DNA from 2 places in the Brevundimonas sp. FV1ps31S genome. Region 1 is predicted to be linked to the other one. Evidence: riboswitches for the same ligand, from Rfam matches in the RefSeq annotation. Region 1 holds a riboswitch; the other holds the start of a gene.
What was found. Region 1 has a riboswitch for glycine ahead of ACVPT3_RS02025 (TonB-dependent receptor domain-containing protein). Riboswitches for the same ligand answer to the same signal wherever they lie in the genome.
Positions count from the first base shown of each region.

Region 2: it holds a riboswitch for glycine, as region 1 does, so the genes downstream of both, gcvT (glycine cleavage system aminomethyltransferase GcvT) here and ACVPT3_RS02025 (TonB-dependent receptor domain-containing protein) in region 1, are expected to answer to the same signal.

Region 1 is NZ_CM178735.1:424,190-429,270, reverse strand. It holds gene ACVPT3_RS02040 (sensor histidine kinase) at 1-605, opposite strand, end outside; gene ACVPT3_RS02035 (response regulator transcription factor) at 602-1,264, opposite strand; gene ACVPT3_RS02030 (ABC transporter substrate-binding protein) at 1,320-2,411, shown strand; glycine riboswitch at 2,620-2,707, shown strand; gene ACVPT3_RS02025 (TonB-dependent receptor domain-containing protein) at 2,933-5,081, shown strand, end outside.
Region 2 is NZ_CM178735.1:2,343,838-2,348,918, forward strand. It holds gene ACVPT3_RS11100 (adenosine deaminase) at 1-36, shown strand, start outside; gene pncA (bifunctional nicotinamidase/pyrazinamidase) at 224-856, opposite strand; gene ACVPT3_RS11110 (class 1 fructose-bisphosphatase) at 856-1,827, opposite strand; glycine riboswitch at 1,995-2,090, shown strand; glycine riboswitch at 2,095-2,180, shown strand; gene gcvT (glycine cleavage system aminomethyltransferase GcvT) at 2,236-3,366, shown strand; gene gcvH (glycine cleavage system protein GcvH) at 3,377-3,742, shown strand; gene gcvPA (aminomethyl-transferring glycine dehydrogenase subunit GcvPA) at 3,808-5,081, shown strand, end outside.

The sequences.
Region 1 (5,081 bases):
CGCGTGAGGTCGTCAATCAGACGCTTGAGCGAGTTCAAGCCCCACTGAAGGGCAGGCCAGACCAGAAGCGCGGCGAGCACCACCAGCAGGGCCGGCAGAAGCAGCATGCTGCGGTAAAGCTCGCGTAGACTGGCCCGGCGAGAATCCAAACTCTGTGCGACCGAGACGCGCACGGGGGCGTCGCGACCGGGGATGATGAGGGTCTGTTGCGCCATGCGCACCGAAACCCCTCTGACGGACAGATCTGAAAAAACGGGTTGGTCCGCCTGGGCCTGAGGAAGGTTTGGCAGTTCGGCGTAGCCGGTGACCAGCCGGTCGCCTTCGCGGACGCTGTAGAAGACGGCGTCGCGTTCGGGGCCGTCCAGCAGGGCCAGGGCCCAGGGCGCGACGTCCACGGTGATACGGCCGTCGGCGACCGACACCGTCTCGCGGATGGTCTGAAGTGCGCCCGCCAGAAGGCGGTCAGCATTGTTCGCCACCACCCGCTGGGCCGTCCAAGCGCCGACCGCCAGGACGACAATGGCCAAGATCGCCAGTGGAACCACCTGTGCGATCAACAGGCGTATGACCAGACTGTGGGAACGAGCAGGCGGCGCGCGGCTCATGGGTCGAGACGATATCCGCGGCCACGGATGTTGGTCACGGCGGGGCCGTCAGGCTGAAGCTTGCGCCGCAACCGGCCGACATGGATTTCCAGCGCATTCAGCGAGGGCGCCTCGTCCTGCGGAAAGACTTCGGCGGCCAGCAGGTCGCGGTCGACCACCTGTCCTGGCCGGGACGCCAGAACACGCAGCGCCGCCCATTCGCGGGGACGCAGGGCGAGGTCGCGATCGTTGACGTGGGCGCGGCCGGTGCGCCAGTCGCAGAAAAGGGTTCCGATCACAACGGCGCCGGCCGCCTGCCCCTGGCGTCGACGCACGATGGCGCGCAGACGGGCGACCAACTCCGACGGGGCGAACGGCTTGACCAGATAGTCGTCGGCCCCAAGGTCCAGGCCCGCAACCCGGTCGCCGAGGCCATCGCGCGCTGTCAGCATCAGCACCGGCGTCGACGATCCCCGAAGCCTCAGGGTCCTCAACACTTCGAAGCCGTCGATGTCGGGAAGGCCGATGTCCAGGATGGCGGCGTCGAAAACCTCAGCGCTCTCGAGCTGCAGGGCCTGTTCGCCGCTTTCGACGCACCTTGCGTCGAAACCCGCATCGTGAAGACTGGCTTCGAGCGAATGCCGCAACGCCTTGTCATCTTCGACGACGAGTATTCTCATGGCGACGAGAGGGGGCGACGGATCATGCGTGACACATAACCAGAAAGCCGGAGCGGTGAAAACGGATCGACGACATCTGCTTCTCGGCTTGGCCGGGTTAAGCGCCGCCGCCTGTTCGCCGGAACCGGAAGGCGCGGGGACGGCGCCGCGGGTGCGCTGGCTGGCGCGGCGAGAAGAGGCGCTGCACATCCTGACCAACACAAGCTTGATGGGCCCTGTGTTGGAGGCCTTTCGTCGTCGCTGGCCCGAGATCCGGGTGCGTCTTGAGGACATAAACTCCACTCGGATCGCCGAGGAGGTGCGGCGGCTTGCGGACAGCGGGTTGGATGGCCCGGATCTGGTCTGGAGCACGGCGATGGACGTGCAGGTCAAGCTGATCAACGACGGCTATGCCCAAGCCTATAGATCGCCGCACCGCGCGGCCATGCCCGACGGGTCGGTATGGCGTGATCAAGGCTATGGATTGACGGCGGAGCCGATCGTGTTCGCCTATAATCGAAACCGGCTCGCGCCCGATCTGGCGCCCCGCAGTCATGCGGATCTGCTCCGGCTGCTGAGAAGCCGGCCAGAGGTGTTTGACGGTCGTGTGACCCTCTATGACGCCGAACGGAGCGGCGTCGCTCTCATGCAGTTGTCGGCGGACGTGCAGATCTATCCTGACGCCTGGCCGTTGATGGAGGCGCTGGGCGCCCAACGTCCGCGGCTGGACACTTCGGGACAGAGAATGATGGGCCAGATCGCCGATGGGCGGATGGCGTTCGCCTATAATATGAACCAGTCCTACGGTGCGTCCTGGGCGGGGCGCGCGCCAGAGATCGGACTGATCACGCCGGACGATTATCACCTGTCGGTTTCGCGCGTGGCCTTCATCCCGCGCAACGCCGCCCATCCGAATGCGGCGAGGCTGTTTCTGGATTTCCTTCTGTCCAGAGAAGGGCAGCGGGTGATCGGCGCCCTGGGGGTTCGACCAGTCCGCGACGATGTGGATGCGCCCATGCGTCCCGCCGCGCCGGGTGTTCGACCTGTCCGGGTGGGGCCGGCCCTGCTGGCCAATCTGGATCAAGCGCGCCGCGCGACCTTGCTTACCCGATGGGGCGAAGCGATGCGGGACGGCGTCAGGGCGCCTTCAGATCCGGCCGCGCCGTGATCGTTCCTGTGGATAACTCCAAAAGATCCGAATCCCGACTTTCTGTCACGACGCCGTCATGGCGGCCGGCGCCGCGAAGCGGGCGGCGGATCTGGACGATGGGATCTACGCGCGCATAGCAACGATAGGCGAATATTGCGCCTATTTGGGCAATAAAATTGCAAAATCGGCGTATTTGACACGAGCGAGAGGGTCGATCTTACTCGGCTTCAGCAAGGCGGGAGAGATCGGCTCCAGCCGACGCCGAAGGCGCAACCGCCCCGGAAACGCTCAGGCAAACGGACCGTCTTGCTGAAGGAACGCTGGAGAGAAGGCCGGATCCGGGGGATGCGGCCTCGCCGAAGGAGAAAGGGTCGGCGACGGCCCGAAACTCTCAGGCCCAATGACAGCGGGGGCGAACGGACGCCGAAGAGCGTCAGTCGCATTGGGCATCCCTGGGGAGGGGCGTCGTCGCCATGAGGAATCTTGCTTTGTCTCGTCTTAACCGCCACTTGACCCATTATTGCAGCGCTATTGCGCTCTTGGCCTGCGCCACTTCGGTTCACGCTCAAGAGGCTGAAGGCTCTGCCGACGCCGCCTCTTCGGTCGATGAAATCGTCGTCACCGCCTCGCGGATCGACCGCGCCGGTTTCGAGGCGCCGACCCCGACCATCCATCTGTCCGCCGAAGACCTGTCGGTCGGCGCGCGCCCCAATATCGCGGCCGCGCTGAACGACATGCCGCAGTTCCGCGCCACCACCTCGGCCCAGACGACCGGCACCAACACCGGCGCCGGCAATGCGCCCGTGGATCTTCGGGGCCTGGGCATCAACCGAACCCTGGTCCTGATCGACGGACGTCGGGTGTCGAGCGAGAACGACCTCAACGCCGTGCCGTCGGTGCTGGTGAAGAGCGTCGACGTGGTCACCGGCGGCGCCTCCGCCGCCTGGGGATCGGGCGCCGTAGCCGGCGTCGTCAACATCGGCATCGACCGCTATTTCACCGGCGGCAAGCTGGGCGCCGAATACGGCATCTCGTCCTATGACGATGCCGAGCAGGAACGGTTTGAAGGCGCCTGGGGCACGGACTTCGCCGACGGCCGCGGTCACTTCGTTATCGGCGGCGAATATCTCGACAACGAAGGCGTCATTCCGAAGACCTCGCGCCCGAACATCGGCCGGTGGGCCACGGTCAACTACGCCCTGCAGCCGGACGTCGGCTTCGCAAACGCGGCCTATGGCGGCCTGATCCTGTCGGGCGTAAACGCCGGCAAGGTGTTCAACTCGGACGGCACGCTGCGCGCCTTCGACTACGGCACGGTCAGCGGCACGAATTCGATCGGCGGCGAAGGTCCGTCAAATGACGACCTGAGCCCCCTGGTCACGCCACAGAGGCGTTACACGGGTCTGGCCAGTGCGGTCTACGAGATCAACGACAGGCTGCGGGTCACGGCCGATGTCCGTCATTCGCGCATGTGGAACAACTATGTGTGGTTCGGCGACCATGATCGCGGCGACCTGACCATAGGCATTGACAACGCCTTCCTGTCTTCCACGATCAAGCAGCAGATGGCGGCCGCCGGCCAGACGTCTTTCACCTTCGGTCGTTTCAACTCCGATCTGTCGTATTCGACGATCGACTTCGAGCGGGTGACGACCCAGGCGACCCTGGCCGTGGACGGTGAGTTCGGCGAGAACTGGCGTTGGGGCGCCTATTACAGCCACGGCGAATTCGAGAACAATATCGACACGCCTGGCTTCCTGCTGAAGACCGAGTTCGCCAACGCCGTCGATTCCGTCATCGATCCATCGACCGGCCAGGCCGTCTGCCGCGTGACCCTGACCAACGCCAACTCCGGCTGCGTGCCTATTAACCTGTTCGGCCTCGGGGCGCCGTCGCAGGAGGCCATCGACTATGTGACCGGCACCCCGCAGCAGCGCACAACGACCAAGCTGGACGTGGCCGGGATCAGCCTGCGCGGCGAGCCCTTCAGCCTGCCGGCGGGCGACGTCTCGATCGCCGTCGGTCTTGAGGCCCGCAAGGAGCAGACCGACCAGCGCGTCGGCGAACTGGACGCGGCCAAGGCCTTCAAGACCTTCAGCTTCTCGGCCATGTCCGGTGAGTTCAGCGTCAAGGAGGCTTTCGGCGAGATCCTGGTTCCCATCGTCCGCGATCTGCCGGTTCTGAAAGATCTGCAGTTCAACGCCGCCGCGCGCATCTCCGACTACGACACCACCGGTTCGATCTGGTCGTGGAAGGTCGGTGCGACGAACGAGTTCTTCCCGGGCTTCCGGGGCCGGGTGACCCAGTCGCGCGACATCCGTTCGGCCAACCTGTCTGAACTGTTCACGACGACCACGACCGGATGGAACAACCTCAATGATCCGGCCAAGAACGGCGCCCTGGTCTATGTGCTGAACAACGGCGGGGGTAATCCCGATCTTCGTCCGGAGACGGCCGACACCCTGACGCTGGGCGTCACCTATGCGCCGCCGTCCATCCCCGGCCTCAACCTGTCGCTCGACTATTACGACATCAAGATCGATGACGTGATCACGACCATCGCAGCCCAGGACCTGGTCACCCGCTGCTTCAAGGGCAACCTCGACCTGTGCTCCAAGGTCGAGCGCGACTCGGCGGGCAATCTGGTCCGCACCCTGTCCACCTATGTGAACCTGGCCGAGTATCACA
Region 2 (5,081 bases), 1.9 Mb from region 1:
GTGGCGGAGGTGGAGGCCTACGCGAAGCGGGGCTGACGCCTCTTCTTTCGTCATCCTCCGGCAAGCCGCGTCTTCGCGGAGCAGACCGGGCGACCCAGCGGCGCCGAAGGCGATGCTTCCGCCGCTCGATGTTTGAACACCTCGTCCGCCACAGGTTCGCGCTCACGCGCGCCGCTGGGTCCCCCGGTCTCGCTGCGCTCGCCGGAGGATGACGAAGAGGGGTTTAGACAAGGACGCTCGCCGCCCCGATCTCCGCGACCCCCAGCGCCCGGAAACTGTCCCGCGCCGCCGCCTCGGTCTGCGGCGCGATGGCGCGGCTGGCGTCGGAGATGACCAGGGCCTCGAAGCCTTGCCGCACCGCGTCCTCGGCGGTGAAGCGGACGCAGTAGTCGAAGGCCAGGCCCGCGAGGAAGACGCGGGTCACGCCCAGGTCGCGCAACAGGCCGGCCAAGCCCGTCGGGGTGCGATGGTCGTTCTCGAAGAAGCCGGAATAGGAATCCACCGCCGGATTGTAGCCCTTGCGGATTACGGCCAGGGCCTTTTTCACCGTGGGCGCGACGTCGGGATGGAAGTCGGCGCCGGGCGAACCCTGGATACAGTGGTCCGGCCACAGCATCTGGCGGCCGTAGGCGACCTCGATCTCGGTGAAGGGGGTCGCGCCGCGGTGGTTGGAGGCGAACGAAATCTGGTCCGGCGTGTGCCAGTCCTGGGTCACGACCACCCGGGCGAACCGCTCGGCCAGCCGGTTGATCAGCGGCATGATCCCCGCCCCGCCTGCGACCGCCAGACGGCCGCCCTCGCAGAAGTCGTTCTGCGGGTCGATGACCAGGAGGGCGTCGGTAGGGCGGATAAGCATCACACGCCCGCGTAGGCGTCGATCTCGTTGGCCGAGCCCAGGGCCACCGGGATGCGCTGGTGCAGATGCTCGGGTTGGATGTCCAGGATGGGCTGCACCCCGTCCGTCGTCGCCTTGCCCCCGGCCTGTTCGACCAGGAAGGCCATCGGATTGCCCTCGTACATCAGGCGCAGCTTGCCAGGCTTGGTCGGCTCGCGGCTGTCCCACGGGTACAGGAAGACGCCGCCGCGCATCAGGATGCGGTGGACGTCGGCGACCATGGCCGCGACCCAGCGCATGTTGAAATTCTTGCCGCGCGGGCCTTCGTCGCCCTTCAGCAGGTCGCCGATGTAGGTCTGCACCGGCTGGGACCAGTGGCGCAGGTTCGACATGTTGATGGCGAACTCCTTGGTGTCCGGCGAGATGGCGATGTCGTCGTGGGTCAGGATCCAGTCGCCGTCGTTCGACAGGGTGAAGCCCTTCACGCCCGTGCCGGTGGTCAGAACCAGCATGGTCTGGGGACCGTAGAGGGCATAGAGGGCGGCGACCTGATTGCGGCCCGGCTGCATGAAGTCGGCCTCTGTCGGCGAAGGCGTGGCGGACTTCAGCACCGAGATGATGGTGCCGACCATGGCGTTGATGTCGATGTTGGACGAGCCGTCCAGCGGGTCGAACAGGGCAAGGTATTCACCAGTCGAATGAGGCGCGGGCTGGACCTCGTCCATTTCCTCGGAGGCGACGCCGGCGACGGCGGGGCTGGCCAGAAGAGCGTCGGTCAGCATGTCGTTGGTCATGACGTCGAGCTTCTTCTGCTCCTCGTCCTGAACATTGATCTGGCCCGAGGCGCCCAGGGCGCCGGCTAGGGCGCCGCCGGCCACGACCTTGCTGATGTCGGCGCAGGTGGCGGCGACGACGGTCAGGACCGTCTTCAGACCCTCGGGCGCGTCCAGGGCGGCGATATGGGCGTCGAGGCGGGTGCGGTCGGCGGTCATGCAGTCGGTCCGGTGCGGCTGAGGCGGTTCCCGTTCTTGGCGGGCCGACGGCGCGAGGGCAAGGGCGACGCAACAACAGGCGATGCGAACGGCGACAATGACGCCGCCTTACGGCCTCCGAAAGCCGCCGACGCTTGACTTGGACCCGGAGTCGGTGGCTTAGGTCGGGTGCTCTCGCGGGAGAGTTCGGTGCGCCTCGGCGGGCCGACGCCGAAGGCGCAACCGCCCCGGAAACGCTCAGGCAAACGGACCGCGACAGCATACGGACGCTGGAAAGTCGCTCTTCACGGGCGCGCCGACGGAGCAAGGCGACATGATTTGGTCGCCGGAATCTCTCAGGCTTCAGGACAGCGGGGGCGCGAAGACGGCGGAGCTCCGCCACCAAACGCGACCGTGAAAGCCTGAACCATGACCGATCAAGCCCTGAAGACCCCCCTTCTTAAAACGACGCCCCTGAACGCCGCGCACCGCGCGCTAGGGGCCCGGATGGTGGGCTTCGGCGGCTATGACATGCCGGTCCAGTATGAGGGCGTCCTGGCCGAGCACCGCTGGACTCGCGAACACGCCGGCCTGTTCGACGTGTCGCACATGGGCCAGTGCAAGATCACCGGCGCCGACGCCACCGCCCAGTTTGAGCGTTTCGTGCCCGGCGACTATGAAATCCTGAAGGCCGGCAAACAGAAATATTCGCTGCTGCTGAACAAGGACGGCGGCATCATCGACGACCTGATGGCCGGCCGTCCCGACCACGACGGCCTGTTCGTCGTCGTCAACGCCGGCAACAAGGACGAGGACTTCGCCTTCTGGGAGGCGAACCTTGAAGGCGACGCCAAGCTGACGGTGCTGGACCGCGCCCTGATCGCCATCCAGGGACCGGAAGCCGCCGAAGTCATGTCGGCGTACGAGCCGCTCCTGGCCGAGATGGGCTTCATGGAATGCGCCCGGCTGATGCTGTTCGGCGTCGACTGCTATGTCTCGCGCTCGGGCTATACCGGCGAGGACGGCTATGAGATTTCGGTGCCGGCGGATCAGGCCGAGCGCGTCTGGAACACCATACTGGAGGACGCCCGCGTCAAGCCGATAGGCCTGGGCGCCCGCGACAGCCTGCGCCTGGAAGCCGGCCTGCCGCTGCACGGCCATGACATCGACCCGAGCACCAGCCCGGTCGAAGGCGCCCTGACCTTCGCCCTGTCCAAGTCACGCAAGGAACGGGCCGATTTCTCCGGCGCCGACCGGATCCTGAAAGAACTGGCTGAGGGGCCGTCGCGTGTCCGCGTGGGCCTGATCGTCAAGGAAGGCGCCCCGGCCCGTGAAGGCGCCGAGATCGCCGACGCTGACGGGAACGTCATCGGCAAGGTCACCTCGGGCGGCCCCTCCCCTACGCTGGGCAAGAACATCGCCATGGGCTTCGTGCCGCCGGCGTATGCCGCGCTGGGTACGGAGTTGAAGGTCGTCGTGCGCGGCAAATCCGCCGCCGCCGAAGTCGTCGCCATGCCCTTCGTGGCGCAACGCTATTACCGCAAACCGAAGACCGTCTGAGGATCAGATCATGAAGTTCACCAAGGATCACGAGTGGGTCAGCCTGGACGGCGACATCGCCACCGTGGGCATCTCGAAGCACGCCGCCGACGCCCTAGGCGACGTCGTGTTCGTTGAAGTCCCGGAAGTCGGCAAGACCGTCGCCAAGGGCGCCAGCTTCGCCGTGGTCGAGAGCGTCAAGGCCGCCTCGGACGTCTACGCCCCCGTCTCGGGCGAGGTGGTCGAGGCCAATGACGCGCTGTCGACCGCCCCGGAAACCGTTAATGCCGCCCCGCAAGGCGACGGCTGGTTCGCCAAGATCAAGGTGTCGGACGCTGCCGAACTGGACGCCCTGATGGACCAGACCGCCTACGACGGCTTCCTCGCCACCCTCTAAGCCCCATCGGACCCGCTGATTAAGAGTCAGCGGGTCTTCGGCCTTTCACGGCCCAGGACAAGACCATGCGTTATCTCCCCCTGACGCCCGACGACCGCACGGCGATGCTCGTCGCCATCGGCGCGAAATCGATCGACGACCTGTTCGTGGACGTGCCCGAGGCGGCGCGGCTGGACGGGCCGGTGGACCTGCCGCGCGTGGCCGGCGAGATGGAGGTCGAACGCGCCCTGTCCGCCATGGCGGCCAAGAACGCCACGGCCGGCGCCGTGCCCTTCTTCTGCGGCGCAGGGGCCTACAAGCACCACGTCCCGGCGACCGTCGATCACGTGATCCAGCGGTCCGAGTTCCTGACCAGCTACACCCCCTATCAGCCGGAAATCGCCCAGGGCACGTTGCAGTACCTGTACGAGTTCCAGACCCAGGTCGCCAACCTGACCGGCATGCCGGTGGCCAACGCCTCGCTCTATGACGGCTCGACCGCCATGGCCGAGGGCGTGCTGATGGCGACCCGCGTGACCCGTCGCAACAAGGCGGTGATCTCGGGCGGGGTTCACCCCCACTACGTCAAGGCGACCGAGACCGTGGTCCACGCCGTCGGCGTCGAAACCCAGGTCCTGGCCGCCGCCGTGGACGCCGAAGCCGCCGTGATCGACCAGATCGGTCCCGACACCGCCTGCGTCGTGGTTCAAACCCCGAACGTCTTCGGCACGGCGACGGATGTGACCAAGATCGCCGAGGCCGCACACGCCGCCGGCGCCCTGCTGATCGTCGTGGTCACCGAGGCCGTGTCCATGGGCCTGCTGAAGTCGCCGGGTGAAATGGGCGCCGACATCGTCGCGGCCGAGGGCCAGTCGATCGGCAACGCCCTGAACTTCGGCGGTCCCTATGTCGGCCTGTTCGCCACGCGCGAGAAGCTGATCCGCCAGATGCCCGGCCGCCTGACCGGCGAGACCGTGGACGCCGACGGCGAGCGCGGTTTCGTCCTGACCCTGTCGACGCGGGAACAGCATATCCGCCGCGACAAGGCGACGTCGAACATCTGCACCAATTCCGGCCTCTGCACCCTGGCCTTCACCATTCATATGAGCCTGCTGGGCGAGACGGGCCTACGCAAACTGGCCCTGCTGAACCACGAGAAGGCCGTCGCCACACGCGACGCCCTGGCCGCCATTCCGGGCGTCGAGATCCTGACGAAGCGCTTCTTCAACGAGTTCGCAGTGCGCCTGCCCAAGAACGCGGCCGAGGTGGTCGATGCGCTGGCAAGTCACCACCTGCTGGCCGGCGTGCCCTACAGCCGTCTGGCGCCCGATGCAGGCATGGACGACGTACTGCTGGTCGC